Regions from separate parts of the Metabacillus herbersteinensis genome, predicted to be linked through region 4. Evidence: riboswitches for the same ligand, from Rfam matches in the RefSeq annotation. Region 4 holds a riboswitch; each other region holds the start of a gene.
What was found. A riboswitch is a leader RNA that binds a small molecule or an ion and turns the genes downstream of it on or off. The one in region 4 is predicted to bind thiamine pyrophosphate.

Region 1 (5,391 bases), on a different contig from region 4:
AAGTTTAATTAAAAGTTGTGACAATGTACTTTTGCCAGCACCGTTTGGACCAAGGAGGGCGACAAAATCACCACTTGAAACTGAAAAATTAATGTTCTTTAACACAGGGTGATTTTGATAAGAAAAAGAAATATTTTTGAATTGTAGAATCGTCGAACGATCAGAATGTTCATTGCTATTTTGTTTGTTTGTCTCCATTTGAAGAGTTTGGATATCTAGTTGTTGTCCTGTAAATCCTTTTTTCCACTCTTCCATTGTGAGAGGGAAAAGACTCCATTTCATGCCTTGACTCTCTAACTCTTTTGCATACTTACATATTTGCGGTACCCAAATACCTTGCTGAATGATAGCAGAAAAATAGTGGTTAAAAATGTCTCGTGGAGCACCATCTGCGATCAGTTCACCTTCTTTTCCTAGGACAATCACTCTTTCTAAGTATGGCAATAGATGATCAAGCTTGTGCTCAATAAAAAGTAACGTTTTGTTTAATTTATAAGAGAGCTCAATCAATAAATTAAATATTTCCTCAGTGCTGGTGGGGTCTAGGTTTGCTGTTGGTTCATCTAAAATAAACACTTCAGGATCCATCGCAAGTAAGCATGCAAGCCCAAGTTTTTGTTTCATTCCACCTGAGAGCTCTTTTAATTGTGCTTTTCTCCAGTTTGTAAGTCCAACTAACTCTAAACTTTTCTCCAGTCTTCTTTCCATTTCCTCTCTATGGAGGCGGAGGTTTTCCAAACCGAACAGGACCTCATCTTCAACAGATAACATACAAAATTGTGTTTCAGGATCTTGAAACAGGATGCCTACTCGTTCGCTTATTTCACGGAAACTTAATTCGATTGGAGAGTATCCATCTACCGATACTGAGCCAGTCATCTCAGCTTCTATAGATCTTGGGATTATCCCGTTTAGCGTAAGTGCTAACGTGCTTTTTCCGCCACCGCTAGGACCAAGAATCAGTACCTTTTCCCCTTTATTGATTTTTAAATTAATCCCTTGCAACACCTTTTTGAGTTGAAAGGGATAGCTTACTGTTAAATCACAAATGTCGAGATAGCTCATCATGATCCACTTTCTGCTGACGATAGATTTTTCCTAATGCAAAATTATCTAGTACACCTGTACGACATAAGGCATCAGCGATACGTTTGCTTCCCCATCCAGCTAGTAAGGCACCGCTAATGAGCATTGACACGATCATCAAACCGATAATGAATGAAGAGTATTGACTATACCCATACAGATAGTAAATCGTGATAAAGTTAGCCACAATGCCAAACATACCAGCTAACATTAAGTTAGGTAAACGGTAGCTTCGATATAAAAATAAAGCTAGAGCTAGTTCGGCCCCAAGTCCTTGAGTAAAACCGAGAATAAGTACAGCACCTGCACTGACTGAACCGACAAGAATTTCAGTTCCAGCAGCAATCATTTCGGCAATTAAAGCAACTCCAGGCTTTCGAATAATGTAAGCACAAACGATCGGTGCCATAATCCAAAACCCAGTAATCAATCCAAAGCCAATTGGCCCAAATACGCCTTGTATAAACTGGCCAAAGAAAATCCAAGCAAGATACAGAATACCAAAAACAACCGAAATTGAAGCAATCACAACAATTTCTCTTAAATTTAAAGACTTTGAATTTTTCATGTGGATCTCCTTTTGAAAAGCCATTTTTGCTAACTTTGTAGTATTGAAATAAAACGATTACTCAGATATAAGAGTGAAAGCAATCGGCTACAAACCGATTGCAATATTACTTTCACAAACATCAACTTTTCTATTAGAAAAGAATCTTTACTCTACAACAGCAACACGTTCTTTTTGTACAGGCCAGTCTTGCAAGGTATAGGCCATATCAAAAAATAGATATTCAAGCTGACAGCTTAGCATGAAGTGCTCCTTCATTTTGGTTCTTTCTTGTTCAGAAGCCTCTTCAGCTAGTTGATCAAGCCTCTTTAGGTAGAGATTCATTCGTGGATCTTCTTGGCCACCATAAAACGTAATCCAGTCATAAAAAGGATGAGACTGATCTGGTTGGAATTCTTCAATGATCCGATCTCCAATGTATAAATAAATATATGGACAAGGTAGAACGACAGCAATTGTTTCACCTAGCGTTCCAGAGCGACCAACATTTAGCATATGTCTCGTATAATGCTGTGCAGTTGGTGCTAATGGGAATCCTTGCAGATCTTCAAACTTAACTCCCGCTACATGACAAAAGTTATTATGTGGGTGTACTTCACTATTTAATACAAAGGAAATGCTCGTATTAAACATGACCATATCTTCACGATTTGTACATTTTGAGATACCCAATGCATACGCCTGGATAATTGCATTTAAGTATTCAAAATCCTGTTTCACATAATGAATTAATTGCTCCTTACCAAGTGTACCGTCTGCAATCCCCCTGACAAATGGGTGATTGTAGCATGCCTCGAAAATGTGATCCGCTTCTTTACGCAATTGTTCTGAAAAGCTCATTAAAATTCCTCCTTTTTTATTAGCATCAGAATTTATATGAATTATAAACTCAAAATGCGTTTCGCAAGTCCAGCTCCGACGCACAGGACGTGCAAGTGCAGTCAATGCGACAGGACGTCGCGCTTTTGACTGCCAGCGCCTAGCCCCTCGAGGTCATAAGTCAATTCTAAATTGAAGGCAAAGAACGCCTTCTATTTAGAATCATCTTATGCTTGTCGGAGGCCTGCAGGATGCAGGTCAGAAAGGCGTTGCAACAGGACGTTGCGAACTTAGCTTTTCTTCCTCTAACAAGGCGCTTGCGCTTTTTTATTAAAAGGAAATCCGAACTGCGGGGAGTGATCTAATTCAATAAAAAAAGCCGCTCCGGAATGGAGCGACTTTTTAATAAATAGTCTTATTCTTAATCAACTAGATTCATAATAAATCTGACATTAAGATTAGACAAACATTTATGCCGACTCCACTTCCCTACGCTAGTACGAACTAGATCAGGTTCAAAGGGATTAAGAATAATCTTATCTCAGCCAAAACGGCACCCCCAGTGGACTTCCTATTTAATTGACTAAAACTTACCACGTGAGAGTAAATTTGTCAAAAAAGATTATTAAACTTTTTATCATTTAGTCTATCATATTTGATATTTTCTTAAGGTGAAATTAATAAATCTAGGGCTTAGAAGGAGGATAAAGGAATTGATAACTTAATAGATATGGAACGTCCTCGAAATAGCTTTACCCACTTATCGTTTAAACTCATGCTTTTAATTAACCCCGAATTTTGAGTATCCATATTTTTTGACGAACACATATTATTACATGCTGACATTTTAGTATGTGAAGATGACCTTTCCAACTAACGCTAAAAATGAAAACAAACCAATACTTTCCTTCATCACGATACCCCCCCATTAATTTCAAGAATTTTTAACCTTACTTTGGTATTTTTAGAATAACAAGCGATCACTTTCTTGTCACACAACATGTAAGAGAATGTAACGCGATTATTTTTTTCTTTTAATAAATGTTCCTTTTTTCCTTTTATTAATAAAATAATTTGTCTACATATAAACGAAACAACTATGGTCATATTTTGCTTAACGATTAAATATAAAGCTTGTTGAAATCCAGAAAATAAGTATCTAGATTATTTTCAAATCAACATGGAATAATACATCTCAAAATTAGTTATACTGAATTTTATTTTAGTAGAAGAATTGATTAAGAGTTTTAAGTATCTAAAGATTTTAAATATTCCAAAAAGTGTGTTGACTTTAAAAACCCAACGTTGTAAGGTTTTAATTGTAAGGGGAACGGTTTCCAAAATCGATTTCCAAAGTTGCTTTTAAGACTTACACCTTTAGTATTTGATCCAAAAACCACTATATCTTCTTTTTCCTCACGACATTCACAATCTTGAAAGTACTGATGACTGAAAGATAAAGCGCTGTTTTTATATTTGAAAATTAAAGCGCTTTCATTTTAAGGAGGTGAATCTATTTCCGATACCTAAGTACTACTTCTAATAGGACCAAAGCCGTTTTCTAAAGTGAACTGATTTGAACTATACAAAAAAGGGAGAGATATAAATGTCAGTAAATGAAACAGTAAAAACTAAAGAGGTAACAGATGATCGTAAAGAAATCCTAGAGTTGTATAAAGATTTGCGTGTAACAGATGTTCGTGATGGTATGGATTGGATTGGCATGAATGGGTTTGGAACTGTCCATTATGAAATTAAGCCATTATTCCGTACAAAAGTAATCGGGATTGCTCGTACAGCGCGTTATTTACCATTTGAAGGTCCATATCCAAAAGTAACTGGTGACGAATATACAACTTGGTCCAATTGGTATTATAAGGAGGTTTGTACAGATCCTTGGGGGAAAGATATCGAAGAAGGAGATTTCGTTTGCCTTGATATAGCTGGTATTGATGTAGGTCTACTGGGCTCAAATAATACGCTCGACTTTAAAGGAAAAGGTGCAAGAGGCTATTTAACAAACGGCGGAGGAATTAGGGATACAGATGAAGTTATTCTTCAAGGAATACCTGTCTGGTCTAAGTTTGTTTCTCAAGGGATGGATCAAGCGCGAATTCGTTACCATGAAAAAGACATCCCAATTGCCATTGGTGGAGTAGCAATTTACCCAGGAGATGTAGTTGTTGCGGATGGTGACGGCGTTGTAGTTGTTCCTCGTAAACTAGCAAGAGAAGTAGCAAAATATGCTCACCAAGAATTAAAGGGTGATAAAGAAGGTAGAAGAAGACATTACGAAAGATTAGGGTTGGAGTTAGATAACACAGTACTATAATATCTTAACTTTTCTCTTAATATCGGAAAAATACTTATACTTAAAAGTCAAAGGGCTGACTAGGTTGTGTCAGTCCTCTAATTGGAGGGATTATGTTAAATGGGTTTCAAACGCATTGGCTTTATCGGACTTGGAGCTATGGGATTTCCGATGGCAAAGAACCTTCTGAAAAATGATTATGAGTTACATGTTATTGCACATAGAAATCGTGAACCTGTCGATGAATTAACAGCACAAGGTGCTACTGAGCATAAATCAGTAGCAGATATTTTCTCACAATGTGATTGTATTATTAGTATCCTCCCAACTGATAAAGAAATGGAGAGCGTCCTTCTAAATCAACAAGTACTAGATGCGATAAACCCTGATAGTGTTCTAATTGAAATGACATCAGGTTCTCCAGAAATGATGAAAAAGGTTCATGACGCTTATCAGCTGAAGGGAATTCCCGTATTGGATGGACCTGTAAGTGGCGGTACGATTGGTGCAGAGAATGGAACGTTAACTGTCATGGTTGGTGGTGATCCTGATGTACTTGAAAGAACAAGGCCAGTACTTGAAGCAATGGCGAAAAATATTTACTTAG
Region 2 (5,391 bases), on a different contig from region 4:
CATTAGGTAAATGTTTGGGTAGGATTTCTCTTCCATCAGTCATGCAAACAGCATACTCTATTGTATTTTTTAATTCACGGACATTTCCTGTCCATTCATGATTTTGTAATAGATACAATGCTTCTTCACTTATTGTGTAGTAGCTTGCTCCATCTGCTTTTGATAAGTTTCGATTCGAGATGCCAAGAATATAATGAATAATATCTGGAATGTCTTCTTTTCTCTTATGAAGCGCTGGGATTTGGATATTTAATACATTCAAACGATAAAATAAATCTTCTCGAAATAGTCTTTTTTCAATCATCTGCTGAAGATTCCTATTTGTTGCAGCAATAACTCGTACATCAATGTGTTTTTCTCTAGTTTCTCCTACTCGTCGAATCGTTTGCTCTTGTAAAACTCTAAGTAATTTTGCCTGTAGTTCATATGATAGCTCACCAATTTCATCTAGGAAAATCGTTCCACTATTTGCAATTTCAAATAATCCAACTTTCCCACCCTTTTTTGCCGTAGTAAAAGACCCTTCATCATAACCGAAAAGCTCACTTTCAATTATGGAAGATGGAATGGCCGCACAGTTTACTGGGATAAAGGGTTTATTAGCACGTGGACTTTCATTATGGATGGATTGTGCAAATAGTTCCTTTCCTGTCCCACTTTCTCCAATGATAAGTACAGATAAATCTGAATCAGCAGCTCTTCTCCCAATATGAATAACTTCCTTTAACCCTTTATCTGATCCAATAATCTGGTCAAAGGTATATTTAGCTTGATAAAGAGAACCAATTTTATTTTTTAACTGATTTAATTTCTTTTGATTTTTTTCAAGCTCTTGTGATAATTTATGTACCTCTGTTAAGCCCTTACAAATTGAAACAGCACCGACTGTTTCTCCATTCAAAATAATTGGGGCCATATCAACAACATATTCGGTGACTCCTTCTTTCCTATAAATACCGACTCTTTCTTTTCGATCCTTTAACGTTTCGACTAACAAAGCTTTGGGCCTTACATCTCGAAGTCGCTTTCCTACAATATTCTCCGGTGCAACTCCAGTTATTTTCGTATATTCTGGGTTTATCATTCGAACAACTTCATTTTTATCAATCACCAAAACTCCATCGTGAATTGCTTGTAAAGTAGCAACTAACCAATCTAATTGCTGATCGGTCGTTTGTCCTTCCATAAAATCCATTGTATGATAAGTCATTTTATCTCCCTTTTTGGTAGTGTTATTGAAAATACTTTTTGCAAACTCGGACTATCTGCAAGTATCTTATTGGAAATTGTTATTCTTTTTTAAAATTCTCTAAGTTAATATAGTAATCCTGCTTAAACTAAAAAGAGCATTTCAGGAGAGTCGGCTTTTTTGAAAGGAAGATGAAGCCACTTCCCTTGAAGAATATATTCACTCTTTCATTATCAGTACTATTAAATATTCCATCTTAAAACCCAAGGAATCCGGTATATTACCTTACTCTTTCTAAAATAACTTAACATAATCTCTGAAGATGAAACATCATTCTAGTAAAATTCTGTATTCCATTTTATCCGAAACTCATATATAATAAAATTTAAATTGAATAGAAATAACTAGGGGAGTCCAATAAGTTGGGCTGAGAGAGAAGCACGTTGAAGTTTCTTGACTCTTGGGACCTGATCTGGCTCATACCAGCGTGGGGAAGTTAGAATAATCATCAATGCAACACTACTTCTGCATATACTAGCCGGGTCCACCCATTTATGGGCCCGGCTTTTTTGTGTACTTCTACAAGCTTTTGGTATGTTCTGTATCTCGTCCTTTATATTCAAAAAAAAGGAGAGATTTATTATGTCAACGACTTCATTAAACGAACAAAACATTTCCATCATGTCTAGTTTTCCAGGTAGTAAAAAAGTATATGTAACAGGTTCAAGACCTGACATTAAAGTACCAATGCGTGAAATTGAGTTAAGCCCGACAACTGGTACATTTGGAGAAGAGGAAAACCTTCCATTACGTGTGTATGATACAAGTGGTCCTTATACGGATCAAAATTATTCAGTTGATATTACAAAAGGTCTTCCTGCGATTCGAAGCACATGGATTCATGAACGTGCAGATGTTGAGGAATATGAAGGTCGAGAAATTAAGCCTCAAGATAATGGGTATAAAGATGAAAATGATCCTCGTGCCAATCATAGTGTGTTTCCTGGTTTAAAGCGCAAACCATTGCGTGCAAAAAAAGGGGGAAATGTCACACAGCTTCATTATGCAAAGAAGGGGATTATTACTCCTGAGATGGAATTTATCGCATTAAGGGAAAATATGAAGCCTGAATTTGTCCGTGATGAAGTTGCAAAAGGTCGAGCAATCATTCCATCTAATATTAATCATCCAGAGTCAGAACCTATGATAATAGGACGTAATTTTCATGTTAAAATTAATGCGAATATTGGCAACTCGGCTGTTTCATCTTCCATCGAAGACGAAGTTGAAAAGATGACATGGGCGACACGCTGGGGTGCTGATAATATTATGGATCTATCAACAGGAAAAAACATACATACAACAAGAGAATGGATTATTCGAAACTCATCTGTTCCTGTAGGAACCGTGCCAATTTATCAAGCACTTGAAAAAGTAAATGGTGTTGCTGAAGATCTTACATGGGAGGTTTACCGTGATACCTTGATTGAACAAGCGGAGCAAGGTGTTGATTACTTCACGATCCATGCAGGTGTTCTTTTGCGATATGTTCCGTTAACAGCAAAACGTTTAACAGGCATTGTATCTCGCGGTGGATCTATTATGGCTCAATGGTGCCTACACCACCATAAAGAAAGCTTTTTATACACTCACTTTGAAGAAATTTGTGAAATAATGAAATCTTATGATGTTGCATTCTCTTTAGGAGATGGTTTACGTCCTGGGTCTATTGCAGATGCGAATGATGAAGCACAATTTGCAGAATTAGAGACTCTTGGAGAGCTAACAAAAATTGCTTGGGCGCATGATGTACAGGTGATGGTTGAAGGACCAGGACACGTACCAATGCACCTAATTAAAGAAAATATGGATAAACAACTAGAAGTCTGTCAGGAAGCACCATTCTACACACTTGGACCTCTTACAACTGATATAGCTCCTGGTTATGATCACATTACATCTGCTATCGGAGCTGCAATGATTGGATGGTATGGTACCGCTATGCTTTGTTATGTAACGCCAAAGGAGCATTTAGGTCTACCGAATAGAGATGATGTACGTGAAGGAGTTATTACTTATAAAATTGCCGCACACGCTGCTGATTTGGCAAAAGGACATCCAGGAGCACAAAAGAGAGATGATGCCTTATCAAAAGCTCGTTTTGAATTCCGTTGGAGAGATCAGTTTAATTTATCTTTAGATCCTGAACGTGCAATAGAATATCATGATGAAACTTTACCTGCGGAAGGTGCAAAAACAGCTCATTTCTGTTCAATGTGTGGGCCGAGTTTTTGTAGCATGAGAATCTCTCAAGATATTCGTAATTATGCGAAAGAAAATAATCTTGATACAAAGGAAGCTATTGAAAAAGGTATGAGGGAAAAGGCTGAAGAGTTTAAGAAATCTGGGGGCAACATCTATCAGTAATATTCTTGGGAGGTTATGCGGATGAATGTCCAAAAAATTGAAGAGGAAATAACCCAAATGAAAACGAATCTTGTTTGTTTGGAGAAACGTTTAAAAGAGATTCAACGAAATTGTGATCACCATTTTGAAGAAAATCAATATTACGAAAAATGTAAGATGTGTAATAAAGTAAATGTATTCTATTATTAACTGTAAAAGGGGGCAAAAGTCAGTTAAACTGACTTTTGCCCCCTTTACCTGTACTTTTTCTTTAATATATTGAAAACCTTATAAAAGCAAGGATTCAACAAAGAATATCAATGACAATTGGATTTTTTTAAATCGAACAAGTGAGACACGACCTTTTCTTCTTTTTCAAACTTAACTCCAGCTTTTTACTTGTCTGTTTTACTTCGCTTCTTCCACTATCCTACCAGTTGAACAGATCCCAAAGTATCACATGAATAGCTTATATAAATCTACTTAACAAATCCTTCTTAGAAGCAGTAAATAGAAAAAAATCTCTAAAGAACGGAGACTTTTATGGAAATATCCTATATATGGTGATTTTGGGGTGCTATCATTGCAATTTTGATAATTAGTGGTGCTTGGCAAATTTTTATAGAGAGAAGGAAGAAACGAACTAATCAATAATATTCAATATAATGATCAAAAATACTTATCGACACCGACATTCTTTGACAAAATTTCTTATCAAATATGTTTTATACTAATATCTATCTTTGGAGTTTCTTGGAGGTTTTTGGGTTAAAATGACTAATTTGATATTGGAAAAAGGAAATCAACAAACCGTAGTGTATGTATTAGATCGATTTATAAAGGCTGAAATAGAAAGTAACCAAATAATTGCTATCACTCGAACAATGAAAAATAATTTTGGAGTGACTACAGAGGACGAAGCAGAAAAATTGGTTAAGTGGTATTTAACATCATTGGGTTATCTAACGGTAGATTAATATCTGCCGTTTTTATTATTTACTTCTTAAGTCGATAAACTCGCTCGTTTTTATACTGTATGCTCTACTCATTCTTATTTGAGTGCAAGGTTATTTGATTATAAAGAACACAAGCCTTTAATAGCCGTACCAAAAAAGACTTTAAAATTCATCTTCTGAATTTTAAAGTCGTCTATTCAATGGTTCAGTTGCTATATAGTCCTGGTTTTTAATTCAGCAGTTTCAATATTATTTTTAAATTCACCATAAATATCGCCATGTTCTCTTCAGCCTAATACTTCCTGAATAAGGAGCATTTAAGTATTTTAAAAGTTTTTATTTCGATTACGCAAGAATGTAGGAGTATCTAACGATTCTTCTGGTTGTTGCGGTTGATGATCATAATCTCGAACTGGTTTTTCACGCCTTATCGGTTCGCGTCTAGGTGATTGTGACTGTGGTTTATCTCTAAAATTACAGGAAGAAGGTTTTAATGATGGAATCTCTTTTTCATCGAAGCCGGTAGCGATGACAGTTACCATAATTTCACCTTTAAAGTTTTCGTTAATGACAGAACCGAAGATCATGTTTAATTCCTCGTCTGTAGCAGAAGAAACAACATCTGCTGCCTCTTGTACTTCATATAGACTTAAATTGGTGCCACTAGTAATGTTCATTAGTACACCTTGAGCTCCATCGATGGAAGTTTCAAGTAGCGGACTAGAAATGGCTTTCTTTGCAGCTTCAGAAGCGCGACCTTCACCTGAAGCTATACCAATGCCCATTAAGGCAGATCCCTTATAGGACATAATCGTTTTCACGTCAGCAAAATCCAGGTTG
Region 3 (5,391 bases), on a different contig from region 4:
TTAATGAATGTATTCCACCTACTGTTGGTTGCATACTCCAATCGTCAGGTACCATCGTCGCTCCAACAACAAATCGTCCATCTCCTTTTGGAACGACATAGCAGTGGTTATGAAAGATCGTCGAACTTAAATACACTTCACGGCTTGTAACCGACAAACATTCTCCTTTTACTGGGACGATGTCATTGTCTAGCCCCAATTGGTTTAAAAAATACCCACTCCACGTCCCATTTGTTATTACCACAGATTGACAATGGAAATCTCCTGCAGATGTTTTTACTGTGTAATCACTAGGACTGTTTCTTTCCACAGCATGAACCGATGTATGTTCTAATAAACTTGCTCCAAGTAAGCTAGCTGATTTTGAAAAAGCCGTACATAGATGAATTGGGGAGACGTGACCATCACTAGGTATATGGAGGCCTCCTTTAATATTATTAGCGATATGAGGTTCTAGAAAGTTAACTTCATCTCGTGAATGCCAATCCATTTCTATAGAGGCAGCAGCCATTTGCTTTAAAGAAACTGCTTCATTGTCAGTTAAGGCTACTTTATACATCCCATTGTTCACAAGCTGAATGTCAACGCCTGAGTGTTTGCGTAATTCCTCATTCAAAGAAACGTATTGTGTTTGACTTTCTTTTGCAAATCGAAAAAAAGCATCGTTCTCTTCTAACTCCGCTTGTGCTCCTAGCATCCCAGCAGCCGCACTTGTTGCTCCACTTGCTACTTTGTCACGTTCGAGCATAAGAACCGAAATTCCTTCTTTTGCAAGATAATAGGCAATGGAGGAGCCAATAATACCTCCTCCTACAATTGCTACATCAAAGTGACGTTTCATCGTACCCCTCCTGTATGTTTCGTTTTATTTCTCGTACAGCTTCGAGAGGATTCTGATGATCTAAAACATAGGACATAACCGCACAGCCATGTGGTTTGACTTTTTTTAGATGTGAAATTGTAGACGGGCTAACCCCACCGATTGCGATAACCGGAATGTCAGTTGATCTACAAATCTTATCAAGCTGCCCGATCCCCCTAGCCGGAAGGTTTGCTTTAGAAGTTGTTTGGAATACGTGACCAAAAATAAGGTAATCTGCACCTTGGTCTTCTGCCTTTTTCGCTTCTACTAAAGTATGAACCGAACAACCCACTCTTAAATGCGGAAAGTGTGCTTTCAACTGATCAACCGCAAAGCTATGACCTGGTAAATGGACAGTTGGTATCTCACACAACAAAGCTACATCGACTCGGTCGTTAATGATTAGCTTATTCTTTGGGACACCTTCTTTAACTAAACCGTTTACAAGCCCGATTAGCTCAGCAGCTGTTTTTGTTTTTTCTCTAATTTGGATGGTTTCTACTTCAGTGTGTATCGCGGTTAGAATGTGTATCAGTTGTTTTACGTCTTTTTTTCCATCTGTTACAATATGAATATTTATTGTACTCACCTACTACTAATAACTGCAGGTTTTTCATTCCATCCTTCGAGACTATAGGCCATTTCCCAGAAATAGTATTCATAATAGCTACTAATCAAGAATTGCTCTTTCATTCGTTCGCGCTGCTCAGGGGTTGCTTTTTCTGCTAATTCATCTAATCTCCGAATCTGCTCATCTACTAACTCTTTAAACCATTCTCCGTTGTATGCAGCAATCCATTGCTGATAAACGGGCTCTTTTGGCTGACATTCTTTTAAAAATTCTCCCACTTCGAGATATAGCCAATAACATGGTAAGATGGCCGCGATGATATCTCCCAGTTGTCCGGTCATAACTGCTCGGTATAAGTGTGATGTATAGGCATACGCTGTTGGTGCTGCCTTAAATGTTAACCGGTCATCATCGGTAATCTGCAGCATCTCTGAAAACTTCTGGTGGAGACCAAGCTCTGCTTCATATGTACCTTGAGCATGAACAGCCATTCGATAGGTTGTATGTAATTCCTCTGAAAGGCCTGCTGCAAATGATTGAACCTTTGCAAATTGTGCTAAATAATAAGAATCCTGTAACACATAATAGCGGAAGTTTTCAGTCGGTAAGCTCCCATCACCAATTCCTGTTACAAACGGATGTTTAAAGCTTGCTTCCCACCACTTGTTTGAATACATTCTACATTCTTGTGAAAAAGACATTTAATTACCTCCCTAGTTTTAAAAATACAAAAAAACCACTCTCCAGAGATAGGAAAGTGGTATTGTATGCAAGGAAGATTTAACTTTTGCACTCAAGTACCCACTTCCCTACGCTGGCGTTCAACCAGATCAGGTTCCAAGGGTTTTTAGAGGGCACACTCTAATCTCAGCCCTTCTCATAAGGGCTCCCCTAGCAGTATCGCATATTTTAGTTGATAATTTTTAATAAAAGAACTTTATATACTCCATCATACCAAACGTAGTTTATCTTTCAAGTAAAAAGATTTTTTAATTTTTAGTTTAGTTCTAACTCGCGCTTTAACTCATCTACATATTCCTTTGAACCTGTAACAATTAACCGATCTCCAGTTCGGAGCTCCGTATCTCCATGTGGCACAATCGAATCTTTCCCTCTAAAAATACGAACAAAAATGACATCTCCAGTGAACGGAAACTTTCGTAAATGAATGCCGTCGTATTTAGTAGTGTTCATATTAATTTGAAAAAGTGAAGTTTCTTGATTGGTGAGAATACTCATCACACTTGGTGCTTCAATTAATGCGCGAAGCAACGTTTTGGTTGAAAGAAGAACCGAGAACACATCAATTTCGTGCTCCCTCATTTTTTCATCTAGCTCTGGTGAGGATACAGTTGCAATCACACGCTCGACCTCTAGTTGCTTTGCAAAAAGAGCTATTTCAGCGTTTCGCTCTTCATCACCTGTTGCTACAACAAGAATATCTACATCGAAAACATTCTGCTCCTTCAACGTTTCAAAATCGAAGTTGTCAATTTCAATGATTTTGAATAGTGATTCTGCGATTTGCTTATCAATCTTGTCCTGCTGTGTGTGAAATAGAGTGGTATCATACAGCTTGGCACTTAACTCACGTGTAACTGGCAGTGTTATTTGATTCGCACCGATGAATGCTACGTTTAATTTAGGTCGAGTTGACACTTGTTTTGGAAAAAGCTTTTTAAAGAAAATTGGTGTCACAATACTGGTTATCACTGCGACGAGAATCAGTGCTCCAGACATTTCGGATGTAATCACTTCCATCCGTTCTCCAATTGTTGCCGCTGCAATGACGAGCGATAAAGTTGATGTTAATAAAAAGCCTGCTGCGAGTGTTGTTTTTAAATCGTAATAACGCTTTAAGAAAAGAATAGGAACAATTTTGGAAATAAGCAATGCGATAAACAATAACGGTATTAATATCACGATTTGTGGATCTTTAAAAAGTGCCCATATGTCTAACTCAACACCAACCATTACAAAGAAAATCGGAATTAGAAACCCATATCCAAAAGAATCAAGCTTTTGAACCATCTCTTTATTTGGTGACAGCAGTGACACCAATACTCCTGCCAGAAAGGCACCAAGAATGCTTTCTGCACCAATTGTTTCAGAAATTGCTACTAATAAAATAATTAACGTAAAAACAGCTCGCGTTCCAATTTGAACGGTACCTTTAGACATCGTTTCAATAAACGAACGATTTTTAAAGCCTTTACCTACGAAATATAAAACGATTCCGGCTGCAAACAGAATTAATAATAACCACATGTTAGTTCCTTCACCATAAATCGAAGCAAAAAAAGCGAGTAAAATCATCGTCACTAAATCAGCAATTACTGCAACTAGTAAAATAATCTGCCCAATGTTCGATTTCATAATTTGAGCATCTTTTAAAGTTGGGACGACGACTCCCAGTGAAATGGTCGAAATAATTAGGGTCATTAAAAATGCGTTTTCTATAAATCCAAGTAAGACAAATAGATAGGACAATGCCAATGAAAGAATGAAAATCCCAAGAAAGATGACGGAAGAAACGAAAAAGGTGTTTGGAACGTCTTTTCCAGACGGTAGCTTTTCTTTTTTCTTCCCGCTTGCAAATACTGTGAAATCAATTTCAAGCCCACTTAAAAACATAAGAAAAATAAAGCCCAACATTGAGAGCGTTTCTAGCCACATATCTTGCTCAACTAGATTAAAACCACTTTGACCAATTATAATTCCCATGATAATTTCAGCAACAACGACCGGCATAAAGTTTAGTTTCAATCTATGTAAAATAATAGGGGTTATAAATGCGATAAGAATAACGATTACTAATGATGTAACAGATGCACCGTGCATGGAAACCCTCCTTATTTTTAACTACAGCAAATACTTCATAAACATTGTGGCCATTCCTAAATAAATTAAAATACTTAAAATGTCATTAATCGTTGTAATAAAAGGTCCTGATGCCACTGCTGGATCAACTTTTAATCGATGCATAATAAGCGGAATAAACGCACCTGCAATTGTTGCTACAATTAATGTTGCCAAAATAGATATTCCGACTAAAAGACCGAGAATGAAATTATTATGCCAAAAAAACACCACAAAGGTTACTACGACGCCACAAATTGTCCCTGTAATTAGGCCTGTTCCCGCCTCTGTCGCAATCATTTTCCACTTACTTTCATCTGCGGAGTCTCCAATGGCAATACGACGGATCGCAACAGCAAGTGCCTGTGTTCCAGTATTCCCTGCCATTCCGGCAATTAACGGGATAAACACAGCTAAAATTGCCACCTGATCGAGGGTCTCCTCAAATCGACCAATTAAACTCGCGGTCATCATACCAAGAAATAATAAAATAATCAGCCAAGGAAGTCTCTTCTTTGCTGCCGAAAAAGAGCCACGGTCACTAGAATCAACATCCGAAATAGCCGCAAATTTAGAATAATCATCACTTGCTTCTTCATCAATAACATCGACAATATCATCCACCGTAATAATTCCAAGTAAATGTTCCTGAAAATCAACAACTGGAACGGCTAGGAAGTTATAATCCTTCATCTTCCGCGCCACTTCTTCTTGATCCTCAGCGACACTAACAGAATAAACACGCTCATTCATAATTTCAGTGATCATCGTGTCATCGTTAGAGATGATTAAATCTCTTAGCGAAACAACGCCAACGAGCTTTTTGCTTTCATCTATTACATAGACATAGTAAATGGTTTCAGCATTAGGTGCTTCTTTTTTCAAAATTTGCATCGCAGAACGAACGGTTTGATGAGCATGGATCGAAATATACTCAGTGGTCATAATACTACCAGCTGTATATTCTTCATAATGAAGCAATTCGCGAATTTCCTCTGCAGCATCATCGTCCATGATCGTCAGGAAACTTGCGACTTGGTCTTTTTCAAGCTCATTTAAAACATCAACCGCGTCATCCGCATACATGTGGGCAAGCATA
Region 4 (5,391 bases):
CGACAAATAATAATATACCACAAAGGCTTTATAGTATACAAGCCCTTTTTTCACAAAATAATATTTAATTGTGAATTTCTATTCTAGTTTATGAAAAATACACTCCCTACCTAGTGTTACCTATAAAAAAAAGCGCAAGCCCCGTTTAGCGACGTATGGAGATAGGAAGTACATTTGCACTGTGCGTTGAGCTTAATTCCGAAACGCATACTAATTCTTAAATTTGTATAAATTCTTGCAGAACTAAAAAGACGCCTCAATAATATAATTGAAACGTCTTTCTTCTATATAAGAAATATTCTTTGATGCAGATTCTCTAATAGTTCTTTTTTTTAGTAAAGAGAAGGTATGACTCGTTAGGAATTCACTTTTACGTGTCTGTGGTTGGTTCACTTTTTCTTACGAGGTTATGCAGTTTAATAAGTTGATGATAAATTCGATTTTTGATAAGTAGTTGTTTTGCTCTTTTTATTGCTTCAATTAATAATCTTTCAGCTAAATGATAGTGCATCGCTTCACATGGCAAGGATGCATTGGAGAGTATGAAGGCACAATCAGTTCGCTTTGTACGCACTTGACTCTGCAGTCCATCAAGTTCACCTTGCTTTAGTCTTCCGAATCCAAATGACCAATTTGCTCAGTTGTTAATGATGGTTTGTTCATGTTCACTAGGGAGAACTCCCAAGCTCTTCTAATTTCAATGCTCAATCAAACCACCGTACTGTTTTGAATCAGAATGTAGTTGCTGTTTTAATAATGATTGTGGTCTTTGTTGGAGAAATTTTCTAATACCCATTTTCTCTCACCTCTTGGACAATCTAAGGAAGTATATGAAAAGAATTTCAATTAAATGAAGAATACCTATTGTCGAACTTTGTATTATCATGTATAGTAATCACTAATTAAATAATTACATTTAACCACAAGGGGAGCCATTTGGCTGAGACTGAACATAATGTTCTAACCCTCTGAACCTGTTAGTTAGTACTAGCGTAGGAATGTGGATGGACTCATACTAAACACCTTAACCAAAGCAGTGCGTGGAAACCATCTAGCATTCCCCGCATTGCTTTTTTATTTTGTCTAAAAACTTGGCTCCTTTGGTTAAATGCACAAAAAGGGGTATTTACTATGAAGAACAATCAACGACTTTTATTTTTAGTAGAAGTTAGCATGCTAGCTTCTTTGGCATTTTTGCTCGATTTAGTATCAGGGGTTGTCGGTCGTTTCTGGCCACAAGGCGGATCGATTTCACTAGCAATGATTCCTATATTTATTCTTTCTTTTCGATGGGGGTTAAAAGGTGGACTGTTGGCCGGTTTCCTATTAGGATTGCTGCAAGTTGTTCTCGGTACAGCCTTTATTGCTCATCCAGTTCAAGCCTTTATTGATTACTTCTTTGCGTTTACAGTCGTAGGGTTAAGTGGAATTCTATTTAAACAAGTACAACACGCTTTAGTAAATCGTAAAAAAGGTACCGTTATTGCTTATGTTGTTCTCGGAACATTCATCGGGAGTGCTTTGCGTTATCTCGCTCATGTAATAGCCGGCGTATACTTTTTTGCCGAATACACACCAGAAGGTACACCAATCTGGACTTACTCAATTGTTTATAACGGTTCCTATATGTTGCCTACATTTATCGTTTCAGCTATTGTGACGGCATTGATTCTGATTACTGCACCGCGTCTTGTAACTCGTAATAAAACTACTTAAGTTTTTTAAACCTGGACTCAATTGTCCAGGTTTTTTTATTTCTTACTTTGGTTATCCACAGCAACAAAAACCTCGCTAAAAATACTTATCCACATTCATAGTAAAAATCCACTGTCACTTAAAGAAACCGTGAGTAACTCTATCAATTGTGGATTAATTGTGCATAACATTAAAACTATTCACAACTTTATAAACAAAAACTAATAGAACGTGGGAAAATTGCGAGGTTATGTGTACAACTATCTTTCTATTATTAAAAATAGTAATCATAAAGATAGATCTTTTTGCATTTATTAGTAGTAATAGAACAGAAAGAATTCGGAGGAATAGGGAATGAGTCTAGCTTATGCAGTTATGTTACTAACATTCTTTCTATCATTGTTTCATTTCTCGTACGGGTACAGGGAAGCGATACGAATTAGTGATGAGGATGGTTTAGTTAACGGTTGGTCGATTATAGTCTGCTTGCCACTTGGGTTTGTTTTTGCTCATCTTGCTTCTATATTTTATCAGCAGATTTAATAGAAAGCCTCGGGATCACAGCTACCTAAGGCTCTCTCATATAGGAGTCTACTGATTATAACGTTTCAATAAGTTCGTTAAGAAAGGTTCTAAAGGTGGAAAAGAAAAACCTTCTTTTTCTGCGCGTTCAACATCAACAGTCCATGAACCGTCCATATTATAAGGAGAGACAACAGCGTTTGTAATTTTTTAACGAGCTTTTTTCCGAAAATTTGTGTCCCTCCTAATACTAGTGCACGTTTCATGTCGTTTCCTCCTTAGTTACATCCCATTCGGATCTTAAGATTGTATAAAAATCCAAATCTACATAGTTGCCCCACTTTTTCACATGTTCTCGCGCTGTACCTTCATAGGTCATGTCTACTTTCTTCATTACTCTAGAAGATGCAGGATTATGACTCATTGTAGCAGCGAATATTTTATTCAATTGCAGGTGTTGAAAACCGTAACAAATGATTCTCCTCGCTGCCTCTGTTGTGTAACCTTTCCCCCAGTATTCAACGCCCATCCAATACCCAAGTTCAGCACGGTCATGCGCTTTACTAACTCCAATATCAATCGCCTATAACCGTATTACCTTCTTTCAGAACTATTGCGAAGACATGGTGCCCTCTTTCACTTAAAGTTGGATGCGTTGCGATCCAACTTTGCGCGCCATCCTCAGGATAAGGATGAGGAATATGTAGCGTTGTTTCTGCGATTTTTTTTCTGCTGGCTAAAACATTAACGGCTTCTGAGTCATTTAGAGTAAATGGTCTTAAAATTAAATGATCTGTTTCTAAAGTTGGAATCATGTTCTTTGACCTCCTGTTATTCGTTCCTTCAATTTAGTTAAATTAGTCCATCCATAGGCAATTTCTACATGCTCACGGTTATGAATCGAAAATGTTTCTTCTCCCACCTTTTCAGGGGAATACCTTTCGTAAAATGCACGTGAAGGGTTTTCCTCAAGGACCCAAACAAGCAAGTTTGATAGTTGTTGTTGTTGAAGCTCATCTATTGCAGCTAAAACTAATTGCTTTCCAATGCCTTTGCCTTGATATTCTTCTAAAATATAAATAGCGTACAATTCACTCTTAAAGTGATAGTTTTCAGATCTCTCTTTACCAAAGCTTACAAAGCCAACAATATGTTCTTCTATTGCTTCTGCCACATATAAACGATCAAAGTTTGCTTGTGACCATTGCTCTTCCTTTTGTTTGTACGTTAGCGAGTCAAGGTAAGCCTGGACAACGATCCCTTTGTAGGTTGACTTCCAACTGTCTACATGAACTTTCGCGATTCCTTTTGCATCTTTTTTTGTTGCTTTTCTGATGGTAAACATGTTGACAGCACTCCCCAATAAAAGTTCCTAACTATTTCGACATAACTTAGCTAACTCCTACTTTATTCTTAAAAAGGAATTTTGTAGTGAGTTGTAGAAGTTAAATAAGGGGTAAACGATCTTTTTTTTAATAATTCATTTACTATATTCATATTTTATAAGGAAGATAATTTACTTTTTGCATTGGAGGACGATTTTGAAAACAACTTTAATAATCTGTTGGAACTTATTAAACTCAATCCTGATGTTCGCTATTCTTTCTACTTTGTTTGTATTTGTTTTTTTATTTGTTGATAACTCCAGTGGATTCGTTGCAGGAGCTATGTTGTTCCTAGTGGTTGGAGGTTTATTTTGCGTAAGCATTTATGGCTTGGTGCAGTGGGGTAAGAAATTTAAGTTTTTGTTTTTCAGGAGTATTAGTGGTGCCGTTATGCTTATGCTTACAAGTGTTTCACTATTTTTATCACTGACTGTCATCTTTTTTATAAACTATATGCTTCTAAACGAGTTTGGCCACAGTATGACCTTTCAAGATAAGATTGATCTTTATTCATCTCCTTTTAAAAACACTACCCATTCTCCCAAGAATTACCAATCTCTGAAGAGTGATCGAGATACTCTAGAATTATTGCAGCATGTAACGGTTTATCACTTAGATGAGGAGAAGGGAATAATACCTATTATTGAGGATGCACTTAAGGAAGCTATTTTGTTAAACAATCGAGTGTTTGGTGAAGTTGAAAATCCGCAAGTTGATCTGCTGCTGCATTCCACAAGCGCTGAATTAACTACCTATACATCAATGGTGGATACAATGGGGTACTATGACGAGTCAAGAGATATGATGGGTGTCGCAATTAATAATTATGATGGCGTGCTATCAAAAAATGAAGCAGCCTACTATTATTTTTATAACACAATTATGCACGAATACACCCACTACAGAATGCAAACATTTATTAAAGAAAATGGCCTATATCTTTACAGAGTTCCCATTTGGTTTCATGAAGGAGTCGCAGAATATATCGGCATGAACGGTGTCAGAAGTGGGTACTATCCTTTTGAAGAAGTGAACCTAACAGGGCTTTCAACACATGAACAGTGGGATTCTTATCGCTCAGAAGAATTTGATGTTTACACACAGGGCCACTTTGCAGTTTTATATCTCGTAGACACATATGGTGAGGATATCGTTTCTATGATCATCACTGAAACTGCTAAATTGAATGACTTTGAAAAAGGATTTAAAAAAGCCACTGGAATTTCCGTTAATGAATTGAATGAGGTGTATTTAATAGAGGAAAAGAAGATGTATGAGGAGATGTGATGATGAATTGGAGGTATGGATGAGCGGTCCAGGCAAAAAGTTGGGCGGTTCGCATGAAAAGTTAGGCGCTGACCTTTCAAAGTTGGGCACTCTAGCTGCTGCTGAACATCAAACGCTCAACGGGTTTTTGAGTACCTGCCCACAACAATAGGGGGCATGCACAGTTAGCTAACTTTAATTTTCTGGGAGAGCCCAAACAGATACACTTCCTCCATTTACACGGAAGGTTGTGAATCCATCTTCTTCAATTGTAATCGTTTCTTTTCTAGTTTGAGTTAAATCAACCCATGTTTCTCCGGCTCTATCTTGTCCTACAAACATTCTTTTTTCACCCTCATCTCCGTTGGAAATGATTACAGCACAGCCAGACCTCTTAATCTCCTTTGTACCAAGGCGTACCCAACCAATTGTATTAGGATGATCAAAATAATCTTCTTGATCTCCATAGGCTTTATGATATCGAGCATAAGGAGCGGATCAATGGCTTCCTTTTTGCCTTGAA

Region 1: linked by a shared signal. The riboswitch ahead of tenA (thiaminase II) and the one ahead of thiT (energy-coupled thiamine transporter ThiT) in region 4 are both predicted to bind thiamine pyrophosphate.
Region 2: linked by a shared signal. The riboswitch ahead of thiC (phosphomethylpyrimidine synthase ThiC) and the one ahead of thiT (energy-coupled thiamine transporter ThiT) in region 4 are both predicted to bind thiamine pyrophosphate.
Region 3: linked by a shared signal. The riboswitch ahead of tenA (thiaminase II) and the one ahead of thiT (energy-coupled thiamine transporter ThiT) in region 4 are both predicted to bind thiamine pyrophosphate.

The regions. Positions count from the first base shown of each region.
Region 1 covers NZ_JBHLVO010000011.1:136,287-141,677, reverse strand. The annotation lists gene ACFFIX_RS14570 (ABC transporter ATP-binding protein) at 1-1,065, opposite strand, end outside; gene ACFFIX_RS14565 (ECF transporter S component) at 1,043-1,654, opposite strand; gene tenA (thiaminase II) at 1,802-2,494, opposite strand; TPP riboswitch at 2,943-3,044, opposite strand; gene ACFFIX_RS14555 (RraA family protein) at 4,080-4,805, shown strand; gene ACFFIX_RS14550 (NAD(P)-dependent oxidoreductase) at 4,905-5,391, shown strand, end outside.
Region 2 covers NZ_JBHLVO010000006.1:46,248-51,638, reverse strand. The annotation lists gene ACFFIX_RS09855 (sigma-54 interaction domain-containing protein) at 1-1,195, opposite strand, end outside; TPP riboswitch at 1,586-1,700, shown strand; gene thiC (phosphomethylpyrimidine synthase ThiC) at 1,832-3,616, shown strand; gene ACFFIX_RS09845 (serine protease) at 3,638-3,805, shown strand; gene ACFFIX_RS09840 (hypothetical protein) at 4,369-4,572, shown strand; gene ftsZ (cell division protein FtsZ) at 4,878-5,391, opposite strand, start outside.
Region 3 covers NZ_JBHLVO010000007.1:83,229-88,619, forward strand. The annotation lists gene thiO (glycine oxidase ThiO) at 1-841, opposite strand, end outside; gene ACFFIX_RS10915 (thiamine phosphate synthase) at 825-1,451, opposite strand; gene tenA (thiaminase II) at 1,448-2,134, opposite strand; TPP riboswitch at 2,223-2,336, opposite strand; gene ACFFIX_RS10925 (monovalent cation:proton antiporter family protein) at 2,430-4,274, opposite strand; gene mgtE (magnesium transporter) at 4,296-5,391, opposite strand, start outside.
Region 4 covers NZ_JBHLVO010000003.1:335,802-341,192, reverse strand. The annotation lists gene ACFFIX_RS06855 (hypothetical protein) at 371-574, opposite strand; TPP riboswitch at 916-1,016, shown strand; gene thiT (energy-coupled thiamine transporter ThiT) at 1,132-1,716, shown strand; gene ACFFIX_RS06845 (hypothetical protein) at 2,050-2,238, shown strand; gene ACFFIX_RS06840 (hypothetical protein) at 2,328-2,483, opposite strand; gene ACFFIX_RS06835 (GNAT family N-acetyltransferase) at 2,480-2,746, opposite strand; gene ACFFIX_RS06830 (GNAT family N-acetyltransferase) at 2,793-3,032, opposite strand; gene ACFFIX_RS06825 (GNAT family N-acetyltransferase) at 3,029-3,562, opposite strand; gene ACFFIX_RS06820 (hypothetical protein) at 3,759-4,889, shown strand; gene ACFFIX_RS06815 (hypothetical protein) at 4,876-5,040, shown strand; partial or broken gene ACFFIX_RS06810 (alpha-amylase) at 5,064-5,391, opposite strand, start outside.